DNA from 3 places in the Streptomyces sp. SDT5-1 genome. Region 2 is predicted to be linked to each of the others. Evidence: riboswitches for the same ligand, from Rfam matches in the RefSeq annotation. Region 2 holds a riboswitch; each other region holds the start of a gene.
What was found. A riboswitch is a leader RNA that binds a small molecule or an ion and turns the genes downstream of it on or off. The one in region 2 is predicted to bind cyclic di-AMP.

Region 1: linked by a shared signal. The riboswitch ahead of ACTWJ8_RS28555 (M23 family metallopeptidase) and the one ahead of ACTWJ8_RS23545 (NlpC/P60 family protein) in region 2 are both predicted to bind cyclic di-AMP.
Region 3: linked by a shared signal. The riboswitch ahead of ACTWJ8_RS17460 (transglycosylase family protein) and the one ahead of ACTWJ8_RS23545 (NlpC/P60 family protein) in region 2 are both predicted to bind cyclic di-AMP.

Annotation. Positions count from the first base shown of each region.
Region 1 covers NZ_CM125963.1:6,197,132-6,202,816, forward strand. Annotated here, with positions in the region: gene ACTWJ8_RS28550 (M16 family metallopeptidase) at 1-1,281, shown strand, start outside; cyclic di-AMP (ydaO/yuaA leader) riboswitch at 1,522-1,685, shown strand; gene ACTWJ8_RS28555 (M23 family metallopeptidase) at 1,699-2,505, shown strand; gene ACTWJ8_RS28560 (GntR family transcriptional regulator) at 2,737-3,423, shown strand; gene ACTWJ8_RS28565 (HPr family phosphocarrier protein) at 3,641-3,922, opposite strand; gene ACTWJ8_RS28570 (bifunctional acetate--CoA ligase family protein/GNAT family N-acetyltransferase) at 4,111-5,685, shown strand, end outside.
Region 2 covers NZ_CM125963.1:5,073,100-5,078,784, reverse strand. Annotated here, with positions in the region: gene pcrA (DNA helicase PcrA) at 1-2,429, opposite strand, end outside; cyclic di-AMP (ydaO/yuaA leader) riboswitch at 2,616-2,789, shown strand; gene ACTWJ8_RS23545 (NlpC/P60 family protein) at 2,798-3,985, shown strand; gene ACTWJ8_RS23540 (hypothetical protein) at 4,042-4,395, opposite strand; gene ACTWJ8_RS23535 (C40 family peptidase) at 4,710-5,685, shown strand, end outside.
Region 3 covers NZ_CM125963.1:3,764,924-3,770,608, reverse strand. Annotated here, with positions in the region: gene ACTWJ8_RS17470 (recombinase family protein) at 1-862, shown strand, start outside; gene ACTWJ8_RS17465 (transglycosylase family protein) at 1,025-1,996, shown strand; cyclic di-AMP (ydaO/yuaA leader) riboswitch at 2,177-2,334, shown strand; gene ACTWJ8_RS17460 (transglycosylase family protein) at 2,339-3,061, shown strand; gene eno (phosphopyruvate hydratase) at 3,347-4,627, shown strand; gene ACTWJ8_RS17450 (FtsB family cell division protein) at 4,728-5,219, shown strand; gene ACTWJ8_RS17445 (DUF501 domain-containing protein) at 5,246-5,685, shown strand, end outside.

The DNA of each region.
Region 1 (5,685 bases), 1.1 Mb from region 2:
ACGGTGCTCCGCTGCCACCGCCCCGGCCAGCAGGTCGTCGCCGTCGAGGTGCACCTGGACGCGCCGCTGGACGCCGAGCCGAAGGGCCTCGACGGCGTCGCCACGATCATGGCGAGGGCCTTCAACGAGGGCACCGACAAGTACTCCGCCGAGGAGTTCGCCGCCGAACTGGAGCGCTGCGGCGCCACCATGGACGCGCACGCCGACCACCCCGGCGTAAGGGCCTCCCTCGAAGTGCCCGCCTCGCGCCTCTCCAAGGGCCTCGCCCTGCTGGCCGACGCCCTGCGCGCCCCGGCCTTCGACGACAGCGAGATCGAGCGCCTGGTGCGCAACCGCCTGGACGAGATCCCGCACGAGAGCGCCAACCCGGCCCGGCGCGCCGCCAAGGAGCTCTCCCGGCAGCTCTTCCCCGCCGACGCGCGCGTGTCGCGCCCGCGGCAGGGCACCGAGGAGACCGTCTCCGCCATCGACGCGGCGGCCGTGCGCGCCTTCTACGACCGGCACGTGCGCCCCGCCACCGCCACGGCCGTCGTCGTGGGCGACCTGACGGGCATCGACCTGGACGCACTCCTGGCCGACACGCTCGGCGCCTGGACCGGCGACACCACCGAGCCGCGCCCCGTCCCGCCGGTCGTCGCCGACGACACCGGCCGCGTCGTCATTGTGGACCGCCCCGGAGCCGTGCAGACGCAGCTCCTCATCGGCCGGGTCGGCCCGGACAAGCACGACCGCGTGTGGCCGGCGCAGGTCCTCGGCACGTACTGCCTGGGCGGCACCCTCACGTCGCGCCTGGACCGCGTCCTGCGCGAGGAGAAGGGCTACACCTACGGGGTGCGGTCCTTCGCCCAGGTGCTGCGCTCCGCGCCCGACGGCAGCGGCGCGGCGATGCTTGCCATCAGCGGTTCGGTGGACACGCCGAACACCGGGCCCGCGCTCGACGACCTGTGGAAGGTGCTGCGCACGCTGGCGGCCGAGGGCCTCACGGACGCCGAACGGGACACCGCCGTGCAGAACCTGGTGGGCGTCGCCCCGCTGAAGTTCGAGACGGCGGCGGCCGTCGCGAGCACGCTCGCGGACCAGGTCGAGCAGCACCTGCCGGACGACTTCCAGGCGCAGCTGTACCGGCAGCTGGCGGCCACCGGCACCGTGGAGGCCACGGCGGCCGTCGTGAGCGCGTTCCCCTCGGACCGGCTCGTGACGGTCCTGGTGGGCGACGCCGCGCAGATCGAGGAGCCGGTCAAGGCGCTCGGCATCGGTGAAGTGACCGTGGTCACGAGCTGAGTTCGCCTCCTGAGGCACACCACGAAGCCCCGGCGCCGACAGCGGCCGCCGGGGCTTCGTGGTGTTGATCACGATCAGCTGGAATCACTACACGCTCACAAATGTCCGAATTGTTGTAGAGGTTGCCTGCGTGCCCTGTGGCGTGCACTACAAAAGCCGGGTTCTGTTTGTTGATTCAAAGAGGCCCCGCTTAGCGTTCCCTCCGGCTGTCCGCCAGACGTACGTCGCACCCGCGACACCGGACAGTCATCGCCGAGTCCCCCACGGTGCGAGCCAGGGGAGCCGGGGACCCACCGAAGTCCCTGGGGTGAATCGGGCGCTCTTCCCGCGAGGGGAGGGGGCCCGTAGGAGACCTTCCTGCTCCGAACCCGTCAGCTAACCCGGTAGGCGAGAAGGAAGGAAAGGATCAGCACCTTCATGGGGTTCACCCGTGCCACCGGGAAGCACCGCCGTCCCGGCCGTCTGACGCGCACCACCGCTCAGGTCGCCGGCGTCGCCGCACTCACCACGACGGGCGTGGTGGCGGGCCTCGCCGCCCCCGCCCTCGCCGCCGAACCCGCCGCGGAGCACGACGGCCTGACGCAGGCCATCGCCATCGGCGACTCCCTCGCCGACAAGATCGACGCGCAGGCCACCGCGCAGCAGAAGGCCGCCGAGAAGGCGAAGGCCGAGGCCGAGGCCAAGAAGAAGGCCGAGGAGGCCAAGCGCAAGGCCGAGGCGGAGGCCAAGAAGCGCGCCGCCGAAAAGGCCAAGAAGGAGCGCGAGGCCCGCGAGGCCAAGGAGCGCGCCGCCCGTGAGGCCGAGCGCAAGCGCCTGAACAGCTTCGTGGCGCCGATATCCGGCTCGTACGTCTCCACCGCCTACAAGGCCAGCAGCGGCCTGTGGTCCTCCGGCAGCCACACCGGCATCGACTTCCACGCCGCCAGCGGCACCTCGGTGCACGCCGTCGGCATGGGCACCGTCGTCGAGGCCGGCTGGGGCGGCGCCTACGGCAACAACGTCGTGATCAAGATGAATGACGGTACATACACCCAGTACGGTCACATGTCCTCGATCGGCGTCTCCGTCGGCCAGCACGTCACCCCCGGCCAGCAGATCGGCCTCTCCGGCGCCACCGGCAACGTGACGGGCCCGCACCTCCACTTCGAGGCCCGCACCAGCCCCGACTACGGCTCGGACATCGACCCGGTCGCGTACCTGCGTCAGCACGGCGTGAACGTCTGACCCGGCCCGACCCACGGCGCGTCCGACGAAAGCCCCGGCTCACCGAGCCGGGGCTTTCGCGTGTCCGCAGATATCGGCTGTCCAAAAAATATCCCCGGATTCCGTCCCCTCGTCGGAAATTCAAGCACGGTGGAATAGAGTCGAAGGACAAGTGCTCCGGCCGCGTGTCATGCGCGCTTGCACGGGCGTCATTCGACCGCGTTTCGCGGGGATCAAGGCGGAGGTCGAACCATGCGCATTCCCGCGCACTCGGTATGCACGGCGATCCGCGACGACATCGTCGCCGGGGTCTACGAGCGCGGCGCGCGGCTCACCGAAGAGCTGCTCGCGCGTCGCTACGGGGTCTCGCGCGTGCCCGTCCGCGAGGCGCTGCGCACCCTGGAGGCGGAGGGGTTCGTCGTCACGCGCAGGCACGCGGGCGCGTGCGTGGCCGAGCCCACCGAGCGGGAGGCGGCCGACCTCCTGGAGATCCGGATGCTGCTCGAACCGATGGCCGCGGCCCGCGCCGCACAGCGCCGCTCGGAGGCCCACCTCAAGGTGCTGCGCGGGCTCGTGAGGCTGGGTCAGGAGCGCGCGAGGCGAGGTCAGGGCGAGGATCTGCGCTCCCTGGGCGGCTGGTTCCACGAGACGCTCACCCAGGCGTCCGGCAGCCCCGGCCTGATCACCCTGCTCACCCAGCTCCGCCACAAGATCGCCTGGATGTACGCCGTGGAGAGCCCCGCCCGCCCGGTCGAGTCCTGGGCCGAGCACGGCGCCATCGTGGACGCGGTGGCGCGCGGCGACGTCGAGCGCGCCCGCGCCCTGGCGACCCTGCACACCGAGCGCGCCGCGGCCGCCCACCGCCTGCGCGTCCCGCGCGCGGGAGAGCGTGTGAGGAGTTCGCAACACGCAGTCAACACGGTGGGGCACCAGCTTTAACAACGGCGCCGTATACAAAGAAGTGCGCAATTCTCGGCGCGCGCCGAAACGGCTGAAATGGCCGGACGGGCTTGCGTGAATTCCTGTCGCGTAATCCGCGCTGCGCGCCGCGCAATTCGTGCTGCGTGCCGCGGAATTCGTGCCGTATTTCCGGGAACGAAAAAGCCGCGCGCCCCAAAGGGGACGCGCGGCTCTGCCGTACTGCTTCGTCTGTGCGTCAGACGGTCTCGGGAAGCTCCTCGAGGCCCTCGGCGACCAGCTTCGCCAGCCGGTCGAGCGCGGCGTCCGCGCCCTCGGCGTCGGAGGCCAGCACGATCTCCTCGCCGCCCTGCGCGCCCAGGCCGAGCACGGCCAGCATGGAGGCGGCGTTGACGGGGTTGCCGTCGGCCTTGGCGATCGTCACGGGAACGCCGGCCGCCGTGGCAGCGCGGACGAAGATGGAAGCGGGGCGGGCGTGGAGGCCCTCGGCCCAGCCGACGTTGACGCGGCGCTCAGCCATGTGATGCTGCCCTTCAGGTGACTCACGGTTGTCTAGACCAGTGTTCCATATCGGGGGCGGTGCGTGACGCGGACCCAGGTCCTCGCCCGCACAGCCCTTCGGTCCTCCATAGAGTGCCTTCCGGGCGTACCGGCCGCGACCCGTACGACGGGACGCCTTCTGTCGGTGGCCGGCCCTACTCTTGCGACATGGAGACTCCGTCGGACCGCCATGCGTACCCCGCCCACTGGGAGGCCGACGTAGTGCTGCGCGACGGCGGCACCGCGCGGATCAGGCCCATCACCACCGCGGACGCCGAGCACCTGACCAGTTTCTACGAACAGGTCTCGGACGAGTCGAAGTACTACCGGTTCTTCGCGCCCTACCCGCGGCTGTCCGCCAAGGACGTGCACCGCTTCACCCATCACGACTACGTGGACCGGGTCGGCCTCGCCGCGACCGTGGGCGGCGAGTTCATCGCCACGGTGCGCTACGACCGGATCAACGAGCACGGCATGCCCGCGACCGCGCCCGCCGACGAGGCGGAGGTCGCCTTCCTCGTGCAGGACGCCCACCAGGGCCGCGGCGTCGCCTCCGCCCTCCTGGAGCACATCGCGGCCGTCGCGCGGGAGCGCGGCATCCGCCGCTTCGCCGCCGAGGTGCTCCCCGCCAACACCAAGATGATCAAGGTGTTCCGGGACGCCGGATACACGCAGAAGCGCAGTTTCGAGGACGGCGTCGTCCGCCTGGAGTTCGACATCGAACCCACCGAGGCCTCCCTCGCGGTGCAGCACGCGCGCGAGCAGCGCGCGGAGGCCCGCTCGGTGCAGCGCCTGCTCGCCCCGGGCTCCGTCGCCGTGATCGGCGTCGGGCGGGCGCCCGGGGGAGTGGGCCGCAGCGTTCTCGACAACCTCAGGGACGCGGGCTTCACCGGCCGCCTCTACGCGGTCAACCAGGCGTTCGAGGACGACCTCACCGAGATCGACGGCGTGCCCGCCCACCGCTCCGTACGCGACATCGACGCGGCCGAGCCCGTCGACCTGGCCGTCGTCGCCGTCCCCGCCCCCGACGTCCCCGAGGTCGTCGCCGAGTGCGGCGAGCGCGGCGTCCAGGGCCTCGTCGTGGTCTCCGCCGGATACGCGGAGACGGGCGCCGAGGGCCGCGAGCGCCAGCGCGCCCTGGTCCGCCAGGCCCGCAGTTACGGCATGCGCATCGTGGGACCGAACGCGTTCGGGATCGTCAACACCTCCCCGGACGTCCGGCTCAACGCGTCGCTCGCCCCCGAGATGCCGCGCCCCGGCCGCATCGGCCTGTTCGCCCAGTCCGGCGCCATCGGCATCGCCCTCCTGTCCCGCCTGCACCGCAGGGGCGGCGGCGTCACCGGCGCCAGCGGCGTCTCCACGTTCGTCTCCGCGGGCAACCGCGCGGACGTCTCCGGGAACGACGTGCTCCAGTACTGGTACGACGACGCGGACACCGACGTCGCGCTCATGTACCTCGAATCGATCGGCAACCCGCGCAAGTTCACCCGCCTCGCCCGCCGCACCGCCGCCGCCAAGCCCCTGGTCGTCGTCCAGGGAGCCCGGCACAGCGGCATCGCACCCACCGGGCACGCCGTGCGGGCCACCCGCCTCCCGTACGCCACCGTCTCCGCGCTGCTCCGGCAGGCGGGCGTCATCCGGGTCGACACGATCACCGAACTCGTCGACACCGGACTCCTGTTGGCCCGTCAGCCGCTCCCCGAGGGGCCGCGTGTCGCCATCCTCGGCAACTCGGAGTCGCTC
Region 2 (5,685 bases):
AAGTCGATGGTCGCCTCCGCCTTGTCCCCCGTGCCCGACACGCCGACGACCGTGCCGAGTCCGAACTGGTCGTGTGTGACGCGGTCGCCGACGCCGAGGGAGACCACCGGCTTGGAGTTCGCCCGGCTGGTCGCGAACGCCGGCGTCGAACCCGTGCGGGAGCGCGAGGACGACAGCGAGGCCGCGATGCCGCCGCCGATGCTCTTGGTGGACGCCGCGGGCGTCGAGGGGCCGGTGCGCTTCCAGTCCAGGTGCGCGGCCGGGATCTCCTCGAGGAACCGGGACGGCGGGTTGTACGAGGGCTGGCCCCAGGCGCTGCGCATGGAGGCGCGCGTCAGGTAGAGGCGCTGCCGGGCGCGCGTGATGCCCACGTACGCGAGGCGGCGCTCCTCCTCCAGCTCCTTGGTCTGGCCGAGGGAGCGCATGTGCGGGAACACGCCGTCCTCCAGGCCGGTCAGGAAGACGACGGGGAACTCGAGGCCCTTGGCGGTGTGCAGGGTCATCAGCGTGATGACGCCGCCGCCGTCCTCCTCCTCGTCCGGGATCTGGTCGGAGTCGGCGACGAGGGCGACGCGCTCCAGGAAGTCCGAGAGTCCGCCGCCGCCCGTCTCTGACTCGCCCTCCTCGCCCGCCTCCTGCTCGAACTCCAGGGCCACGGCGGCGAGTTCCTGAAGGTTCTCGATACGGGTCTCGTCCTGCGGGTCGGTGGAGGCCTGGAGTTCGGCGAGATAGCCGGTGCGCTCCAGGACGGCCTCCAGGATCGTCGCGGGGCCCGCGCCGGACTCGACGATCGTGCGGAGGTCCTCCATCAGCGTGTTGAACCGCTTCACGGCGTTCGCCGAGCGGGCCGCCATGCCGTACGCCTCGTCGACGCGGCGCAGCGCCTGCGGGAAGGAGATCTTCTCGCGCTGGGAGAGGGCGTCGATCATCGCTTCGGCGCGGTCGCCGATGCCACGCTTCGGCACGTTCAGGATGCGGCGCAGCGGGACGGAGTCCTCGGGGTTGGAGAGGACGCGCAGGTAGGCCAGGACGTCCCTGACCTCCTTGCGCTCGTAGAAGCGGACGCCGCCGACGACCTTGTAGGGCAGTCCGGTGCGGATGAAGATCTCTTCGAAGACACGGGACTGCGCGTTCGTCCGGTAGAAGACCGCGACGTCGCCGGCCTGCGCGTCGCCCGCGTCGGTGAGGCGGTCGATCTCGTCGGCGATGAACTGCGCCTCGTCGTGCTCGGTGTCCGCGACGTAGCCCGTGATCTGGGCTCCGGGCCCCTCGTTCGTCCACAGGTTCTTGGGGCGGCGCGACTCGTTGCGCTCGATCACCGCGTTCGCCGCGCTGAGGATCGTCTGCGTGGAGCGGTAGTTCTGCTCCAGGAGGATCGTCTTCGCGTTCGGGTAGTCGTCCTCGAAGTCGAGGATGTTGCGGATCGTGGCGCCGCGGAACGCGTAGATCGACTGGTCCGCGTCACCGACGACGCACAGCTCGGCCGGGTCGGCGTCCTCTCCCTCGGTGGGGCCGACGAGCTCGCGCACCAGGGCGTACTGCGCGTGGTTCGTGTCCTGGTACTCGTCGACGAGGACGTGGCGGAAGCGGCGGCGGTAGTGCTCGGCGACGTCGGGGAACGCGCGCAGCAGGTTCACCGTCGTCATGATCAGGTCGTCGAAGTCCAGCGCGTTCGCCTCGCGCAGGCGGGCCTGGTACATCGCGTAGGCCTGGGCGAGGGTCTTCTCGAAGCCGTCGGCGGCCGTCGCGGCGAAGTCCTCCTCGTCGATCAGCTCGTTCTTGAGGTTGCTGATCTTGGCGCTGAAGGACTTCGGCGGGAACTTCTTCGGGTCGAGGTCCAGGTCGCGGCAGACGAGCGCCATGAGCCGCTTGCTGTCGGCGGCGTCGTAGATCGAGAAGGAGGACGTGAAGCCGAGCTTCTTCGACTCGCGGCGCAGGATGCGGACGCAGGCGCTGTGGAAGGTGGAGACCCACATCGCGTTCGCCCGCGGGCCCACCAGGTCCTCGACGCGCTCCTTCATCTCGCCCGCGGCCTTGTTCGTGAACGTGATCGCGAGGATCTGGCCGGGGTGCACGCCGCGCTCGGCGAGCAGGTACGCGATGCGGTGCGTGAGGACGCGGGTCTTGCCGGATCCGGCGCCCGCGACGATGAGCAGCGGGGTGCCGCCGTGCACCACGGCCGCCTGCTGGTTCTCGTTCAGCCCCTCCAGGAGGGTCGCCGAGTCGAGGACCGGGCGCGGGGCACCGTCCCGGTAGTACGCGTCCCGCTCGGAAGGCGCGCCGAACAGCCCGTCCGGCATCGGCTCCGGGGCCCCGTCGTCGTACTCGGGGTCCGGGGGCGGCGGCGGAGGCTCCTGCTCACCGCTCGGGGAGCCGGGCGCGCCCTTCTGGAGGCCGGTCAGGAAGCTGTCGTCAAAGAGGCTGCTCATCGCTCTACGAGTCTAGGCCGCCCCACTGACAACCCGCGGCTCCCTTCGGAACCTCACCGAAACCGAGCGGCGCAGATCACGAAAATGTATCGGGCATATCGAACATCAACCTTCACAGCAGCCACACGAGTTGGCTACGGTGCAGCCGGGCAGCCCGTCCCCCCGCCCGCGGACGTCGCGGCGAACGGGCAGCCCCCGCCGAGTCCCGTACGCCGAGAGGCAGGGAACCGGGGACCCAACCGACCTTGGGGTGAATCGGTCGCACCGCCCGGCAGCACGGGGTGGTCGACCGTAGGGCAACCTTCCACGCACCACGCCCGAACCCGACAGCTAACCCGGTAGGCGGACGACGGAAGGAGTCGCCTGCCGTGGCGTCGCACCGCAAGCCCCGCAGCCGGTCCCGGATGACCGGCGGCCTCAGAACGACCCCGGCGGTCGGCATCACGACCGCCGCGCTCACCTCCGTGGCGCTGCTCTCCCAGACGGCGCAGGCCGCGCCCGAGCAGCCGTCGTCGAAGCCGCGCCTCGAAGAGGTCAAGAAGCAGGTCGACACCCTGTACCGGCAGGCCGAGGTCGCCACGCAGAAGTACAACGGCGCCAAGGAGCGGACCGCCGCCAAGAAGCAGCAGGTCGACCGGCTCCTCGACGACGTCGCGCGGCGCACCGACCAGATGAACGAGGCCCGCCAGAAGCTCGGCAGGTACGCCGCCGAGCAGTACCGCTCGGGCGGGGTCAGCGACACGGCGACGATGTTCCTCGCGGACGACCCCGAGGACTACTTCTCGCAGCGCCAGCTGATGAACCGGCTGACCGACGAGCAGAAGAAGTCGATCGACGACTATCAGAAGCAGACGCGCGAGACGGCGAAGAAGCGCACCGAGGCGCAGTCGAGCCTCGAGGACCTCACCGATTCGCAGGCCGAGCTGCGGTCCACGAAGGAGACCGTGCAGACGAAGCTCTCCGACGCGCGGCAGCTGCTGTCCAAACTGACCGCGGAGGAGAAGGCGCGGCTCGCCGCGATCGAGAAGGCGAAGGAGGAGGCGGCCCGCAAGAAGGCCGCCGAGCTGGCCGCCGAGCAGAAGGCCGCGGAGGAGGCGAAGCGGAAGGCGGCCGAGGAGGCGCGCGAGCAGGAGCAGTCCTCGGGCTCCTCCTCCGGCTCGTCCTCGGGTTCCGGGTCCTCGTCCGACGGCTCGTACGCCACGAAGGCCGCGCAGGCGCTGGCGTTCGCCAAGGCGCAGGAGGGCAAGCCGTACGTGTGGGGTGCCACGGGCCCGGACTCGTACGACTGCTCGGGGCTCACGCAGGCCGCGTGGAAGTCGGCGGGGATCTCGCTGCCGCGGACGACCTGGGACCAGGTCGAGATCGGCACGACGGTACCGCTCTCCGACATCCAACCCGGTGACCTGGTGTTCTTCTACGACGACATCAGCCACGTGGGCCTCTACCTCGGCGACGGCATGATGATCCACGCGCCGAAGCCGGGCGCGGTCGTGCGCGAGGAGTCGATCTACTACGACGGCACGTCGTCGATCCACAGCGTGGTCCGGCCGGCCTGACGTCCGTACGCGAAAGGGCCCGGCGATTGCCGGGCCCTTCGTACGTGCGCGGTGGCTCAGGTCCAGAGCACCGCGATGAAGATGTTGGCGACGGTGAGCGCGCCGACCGTGATGAACAGGCCCTTCTCCGCCTTCTCCTCATCCCGCTTCACATAGACGATGCCGAGGATCACGATCAGGATCGCGAGCTTCACGCCGATCTTGATGTTGTTGACGGTGCTGCCGTCCGCCTGGTTGAGACCGACCAGGGCGACGCCGGTCACCAGCATGGTCAGGGCGCCGTGCAGCATCGCCTTGTTGAAGCGGGCCGCGCCCTCCTTCATCGCCGACATCTGCGTGAGGAAGCCGCCGAGCAGCGAGGCGATGCCGATGATGTGCAGGCCGACGAAGAGGTGGATGAGTACGTCCATGGCCCGGAGCCTAACGGGGCAGCCGCGGCCTCCGACGGGCACCCCTTTGGCACCGACTCGTCCCTCTTGTGGTCACTCTCCATCATCATCCGCAACAATCGGACCAGTTGCGAACAATCCGTCACCAACCCGTTACGCCGAGGTTTAGCGTCCTTCCTCAGGTGACCGGCTCCCCACCGCCGCCCGGGCCAGGGGCGGCAGTCGGACACCACCGCCGAGAAAGGTCCGGCGGCGACCCGCTCCCCCTGTGCGGGCCGCCGCCGGACGCGCGACAGGCGGCCGTACGACTCGGCCGGCCGCCCAAGGAGGACCTCGTGCCGGCAGCACACCGCAAGCCCCGTCCGCGCCCGCTCAGCGGCGGCACGGCCCGCACCGCGGCCACCCTCGCCCTCGCCTCCGCGGCCACCGCCACCGCGTTCGACGGCGGCGCGGCGCACGCGGAGCCACGGCTCAGCCCCGAGCAGGTGCGTGCGAAGGTCGACCGGCTCTACCAGGAGGCCGAGGTCGCCACCCAGAAGTACAACGGCGCGAAGGAGCAGGCGGACGGGGCGCGGAAGAAGGTGGACGCCCTCCAGGACGAGGCGTCGCGGCGCACGGAGGCGCTCAACGCGCAGCGCGCGAAGCTGGGCTCGGTGGCCGCGTCCGAGTACCGCACCGGCGGCCTCGACCCGTCCCTCCAGCTCCTCCTCTCCTCCTCCCCCGACACTTACCTCGACAGGGCGTCCGCCACCGAGCGGCTCGGCGCGCGGCAGGCCGCCGCCGTCGGCCGGGTCCGGGACGAACTGCGCGAGATCGACCAGCTGCGCGCCGACGCCGAGGACACGCTCGACGGGATGCGCGCGAAGAAGGCGGAGCTGGAGGACGCCAAGAAGAAGGTGAAGCGAAAACTCGAGGAGGCCCGCCGCCTCCTCGCCCGCCTCACCCCGTCGGAACGCGACACGGCACCGCAGAGCGAGCACGCCTCACGCTCGGCCGAACGCTCCGACCTCGCTCAAGCCCCCAACTCCCGCGCCCAGGCCGCGATCTCCTTCGCGTACGGCGCGCTCGGCAAGCCCTACGTCTGGGGCGCCACGGGGCCCTCCGCCTTCGACTGCTCGGGCCTCACGCAGGCCGCGTACAAGGCGGCCGGCGTCTCCATCCCCCGGACCACGTACAGCCAGATCGACGCGGGCCGCCGCGTCCCCAGGTCCCAGCTGCAACCCGGCGACCTGGTCTTCTTCTACTCCTCGATCAGCCACGTGGGCCTCTACATCGGCGGCGGCAAGATGATCCACGCCCCGAACCCGAGCG
Region 3 (5,685 bases), 1.3 Mb from region 2:
GTTCGGGCTGCTCGACGGCCACGAACTCCTGGCGGCCGACGTGGTTCGGCAGCGGCACGCGGCGGCGCCCGGCGACCCCTCGCGGTACGAACGGCGGGTGCGGGAGATCGACCGGGCGGTCGCGCGCCACGAGGAGCTTCTGCGCGGGGCGCCGGCGTACGTCGCGGCCGGGATCGCTCCGGCCGTACTGCACGCCGCTGCCGAGCGCATGCGCGAGGAAGCCGAAGATCTGCGTCGCCAACGGGCGGTGGCGGCGGAGTGGCTCGCCGGCCGGGAGGCCGATGACGCGCGGCGTGACGACCTGCTCGACGCCATCCGGTCCGGTGCGGCCTGCGTGCCTGGCCTGAGTCCTGAACAGGTGCGTGCATTGTTCGAGGCGTTCGACGTCCAAGTTCACTGCGGGACGCGTGAAGTTCTCTACAAGGCGGGGGTCAGGTGCCCGGTCACCGAGTGGCACGAGGAGACCGGCATGTTGGTGCCGCCCGACCCCACGGACGAGGAATGGGGGAGCGTGCTCGCGGCGCTCGGCCCCTTTTTCACCAAGCGGCACTTCACCAGCAAGTACGACATCCGCGGGCAGTTCAACGGAATGCTGCACCGGCTGCGGCACGGGCTGAGCTGGAAGGATCTCCCGGCCGCTTGGGGCCCGGCGAACGCGATCAGGGAGCGCCAGCTGTCCTGGTGGAAGAAGGGCGCATGGCCTGCGGTCATGGCGGTGCTCCACGCGGACGTGCGAGGCGAACCGGTCTACAGGCCTCCCGTTCCGCCTCCCCTTCGCGTTGTCACCGGCGTGCGTCTGGATTGCAGCGAACTGTACGGATTCGTCGGGCAGTTCGCGGACTTCGGAAAGGTCGCGAACTGACGCCCCGTCAAGACTGTGACTTTCACGTGATCTACGCTGCATCGACTTGTGACAGGTGTTCGAGTGCCGCTACGTTCACGGATCATCGCGACACATGCACAACCCGCACCACTTGCACCACCCGTCGCGCGTAGCAGCATCAGTCTCGCGAAAGGCAAACGCATGCTCTCCGGGAACGGTCGACACCGTCGCCCCCGTCAGGCCCCTGCTCTCGTCGTCGCCGCCGGAGTCACCGGCAGCGCCATCGCGATCCCGCTGTTCGCCGCCAGTGGCGCGAGCGCCGCGACCACGCAGGCGTGGGACAAGCTCGCGGAGTGCGAGAGCGGCGGCCAGTGGAGCCTGGACGCCGGGAACGGCTACTACGGCGGTCTCCAGTTCACGCAGGAGAGATGGGAGGAGTACGGGGGGCTCGCCTACGCCCCGCGTGCCGACCAGGCCAGCCGTTCGCAGCAGATAGCCGTGGCCGAGAAGGTCCTCGAGGACAAGGGTCCGAGCGCCTGGCCGATGTGCTCGCTCACCGCGGACCTCACCAAGGACGACGACTCGGCGGACATCGATCCGGGTGTCACCGCGTCCCCGTCTCCCTCGCAGTCGGCCGACAGCGGGGACGACGAGGGGAGCGAGGGCGACAGCGGCGCCGGCGACGAGGCGGATGCCGGCAAGGGTGCGTCGGCCAGTCCTTCGCCCAGTGACAGCGCGGACGAGACCGCGAGCGACGACTCGGGCGATACCTCCGGTAACAAGGAGAAGGAGAGCGCCTCGCCGGAGTCGTCGGAGCCGGAGTCGCCGGAGCCGACGGAGTCCGCCGCCTCCTCAAGTGACAAGTCCCACGCGCCTTCTGCCACGGAGAGCCCCGACGCCTCCTCCGGTCGGCACCGCGGCGACCGCGCGTCCGACGACGAGGCGGACTCCCGCGCGAGTGAGGGTCGTCACGCCTCGCGCGAGAGCAAGCGCGACGGCGACGCGTACACGGTCCGCGCCGGCGACAACCTCTGGGACATCGCGAAGGCCGAGGACGTGCACGGCGGCTGGGACGCGCTCTACGAGCGGAACAAGGAGACGGTGGGCTCCGACCCCGATCTCATCCTTCCTGGTCAGAGCCTGGATCTTGGAGACGGTTCGGACAAACAGTGAAGGTTTTCGGGGGTAGTTGAGGGGGCTTTGTCCGATGTTGGTCGAGTGAGACATGGGTCTCAAAGCCCCTGATCAACTTTGAAATCGGACGGATCGACTGCTTACGGTCGTGACCGCTCGCTTCAGCGGGCCCCGACGGATGTCACGCCGAATCCTGCCAGCGTCCGTACGGGAACAGTCGACGCGTCAGCGCCGTAGGCAGGAGCGGGGGACCCAGGTAAGCGCCCTTCCGGGAGACCGGACGGGCTTGGGGTGAAGCAGCGCACAAGGATGCCGCTGCCGGGCACTCACTGGCCCGAACCCGACAGCTCACCTCGCAGGCGTCGGTGAGGGGATACCTCCATGCTGTTTTCCGGCAAGAACAAGCACCGCCGCCCGTCCAAGGCCGTCCGCGTCGCCACGCTCGGCGGTGTCGCCGCCGCCGCGGTCGCCGTGCCGCTGATGGGCGCCACGTCCGCCTCCGCCGCCACCTCGTCCGAGTGGGACCAGGTCGCGCAGTGCGAGTCCGGTGGCAACTGGTCGATCAACACCGGCAACGGTTTCTACGGCGGCCTGCAGTTCTCCGCCTCCACCTGGTCCGCCTACGGCGGCGACCAGTACGCGTCCACCGCCGACAAGGCCTCCAAGGCGCAGCAGATAGCCATCGGCGAGAAGGTTCTCGCCTCCCAGGGCAAGGGCGCCTGGCCGAACTGCGGCACCGGCCTGTCCTCCGCCTCGTACGACGGCGCCTCCGCCGACTCGTCCTCCTCGCAGCAGCAGGAGGCCCCGAAGCAGGAGACCCAGCAGCGCGCGGACCGCTCCGAGCAGCGTCAGCAGCCGCAGCAGCAGGCCCCGAAGCAGGAGGCCCCCAAGCAGCAGGCCGCTCCGAAGCAGGACACCGTCACCACCCCGACCGGCAACAAGGTCGAGAAGGGCGACGGCGAGTACAAGGTCAAGTCCGGCGACACCCTCAGCAAGATCGCCGAGGCGCACGGCACGACCTGGCAGAAGCTGTTCGAGAAGAACAACGACATCGTCAAGGACGCCAACCTGATCTACCCGGGTCAGCAGCTGCACCTCAGCTAAGCGTCAGGTCCGGAAGGACCGCAGGCACGGACTCGGCATCGGCGGACGCCGAGCCCGGCCGCCCTCCCCGTCCCCACGGGCCGCTCACTCCGGCGACCTCCGTCCCGCTCAGCCGGGCCGGAGGTCGCTGTTTTTGTTCCGTTAAGAAACATTTCGCTATCGGCGTTGTCCACGAGACGGGCGTTCGGATGGCCGATGCCCGCGAGCCGGTTACGCTCAGGGGTGCGGGACCACGGATCCATGCAGCCGCCCGCACCGCCCGTCACATCCCAGAAGGAGATGCTCGTGCCGTCCATCGACGTCGTCGTAGCCCGGGAAATCCTGGACTCCCGAGGCAATCCCACGGTCGAGGTCGAGGTCGGCCTCGACGACGGCAGCACCGGCCGTGCTGCCGTTCCGTCCGGCGCCTCCACCGGCGCCTTCGAGGCCATCGAACTCCGCGACGGTGACCCGAACCGTTACCAGGGCAAGGGCGTCGAGAAGGCCGTCCTCGCCGTCATCGAGCAGATCGGCCCGGAGCTCGTCGGCTACGACGCCACCGAGCAGCGCCTGATCGACCAGGCCATGTTCGACCTGGACGCGACCGACAACAAGGGCTCGCTCGGCGCCAACGCCATCCTCGGTGTCTCGCTCGCCGTCGCCCACGCCGCCTCCGAGGCCAGCGACCTGCCGCTCTTCCGCTACCTCGGCGGTCCGAACGCGCACCTGCTGCCGGTCCCGATGATGAACATCCTGAACGGCGGATCCCACGCGGACTCCAACGTCGACATCCAGGAGTTCATGATCGCCCCGATCGGCGCGGAGTCCTTCTCCGAGGCCCTGCGCTGGGGCGCCGAGGTCTACCACACGCTGAAGAAGGTCCTGAAGAGCAAGGGCCTGGCCACCGGCCTCGGCGACGAGGGCGGCTTCGCCCCGAACCTCGGCTCGAACCGTGAGGCCCTCGACCTGATCCTCGAGGCCATCAAGGAGGCCGGCTACGTTCCCGGCCAGCAGATCGCCCTCGCCCTCGACGTCGCCGCCTCCGAGTTCTACAAGGACGGCAAGTACCAGTTCGAGGGCAAGGAGCGCTCCGCCGCCGAGATGACGGAGTACTACGAGGAGCTCGTGGCGGCCTACCCGCTCGTCTCCATCGAGGACCCGCTGTTCGAGGACGACTGGGCCGGCTGGAACGTCATCACCGAGAAGCTCGGCGACAAGGTGCAGCTCGTCGGCGACGACCTGTTCGTCACCAACCCTGAGCGCCTGGCCCGCGGCATCGAGGAGAACTCGGCGAACGCCCTGCTCGTGAAGGTGAACCAGATCGGTTCGCTGACCGAGACCCTGGACGCCGTGGAGCTGGCCCAGCGCAACGGCTTCAAGTGCATGATGTCCCACCGCTCCGGCGAGACCGAGGACGTCACCATCGCCGACCTGGCCGTCGCCACGAACTGCGGCCAGATCAAGACCGGCGCCCCGGCCCGCTCCGAGCGCGTCGCCAAGTACAACCAGCTCCTGCGCATCGAGGAGATCCTCGACGACGCGGCGGTCTACGCCGGTCGCTCGGCGTTCCCCCGCTTCAAGGGCTGAGCCTCACTGAGGCTGTAGTTCCGTACGTCCCCGCACTCGGTCCCGTACCGTGTGCGGGGACGTACGTACGTGAGCGGCGACGGGGAGGCGGGAGCAGGCGATGCCCGGAAAGGTCCGAGACAGGGACTCCAGAGATCGCTTCTCCACGGCCACCCGCCTGCGGATCCTGGGCGAACAGACCGCGGAGCGCGTCTACCGCTCGCAGAACAAGCGGCAGGCCCGCCGCTCCCGCCTCACGGGACGCGCGGCGCTCCTCGCCCTCGTCCTGTGCACGCTGGTGGTCGCCCTGGCCTACCCCATAAGGCAGTACGTCTCCCAGCGCGGCGAGATCGAGGACCTCCAGCGCCAGCAGCAGGAGGCCAAGCAGCGCGTCGACCGGCTGCGCGACGAGAAGGCGCGCTGGCAGGACGACGCGTACGCCGAGCAGCGCATCCGCGAGCGCCTGCACATGGTGATGCCGGGCGAGACCGGGTACGTGGTGCCCGACGCGCGGACCGTCGAGCGCGACCGCGCGCAGCAGGAGACCGAGGACCGCCCCTGGTACTCCAACGTCTGGGACGGCGTCGACAAGGCCGACCAGGCGGACAACTGACGAAGACCGAAGGAAACACCCGAGCGATGGAAACCCCCCCGCCGCAGACCGAGCCCACCGCGCCCACGGACGCCGACATCCACGCGTTCAAGGAGCAGCTGGGCCGCCCGCCGCGCGGCCTGCGCGCCATCGCGCACCGCTGCCCCTGCGGCAACCCGGACGTGGTCGAGACGGCGCCGCGTCTGGAGGACGGCACGCCCTTCCCGACGACGTACTACCTGACGTGTCCGCGGGCGGCGTCGGCGATCGGCACGCTCGAGGCGAACGGCGTGATGAAGGAGATGACGGAGCGGCTCAAGGAGGACCCGGAGCTGGCTCGTCAGTACCGTGCCGCGCACGAGGACTACATCGCGCGCCGCGACGCCATCGAGGTCCTGGAGGGCTTTCCGAGCGCCGGTGGCATGCCCGACCGTGTGAAGTGCCTGCACGTCCTCGTGGCCCACTCCCTGGCCGCGGGCCCCGGTGT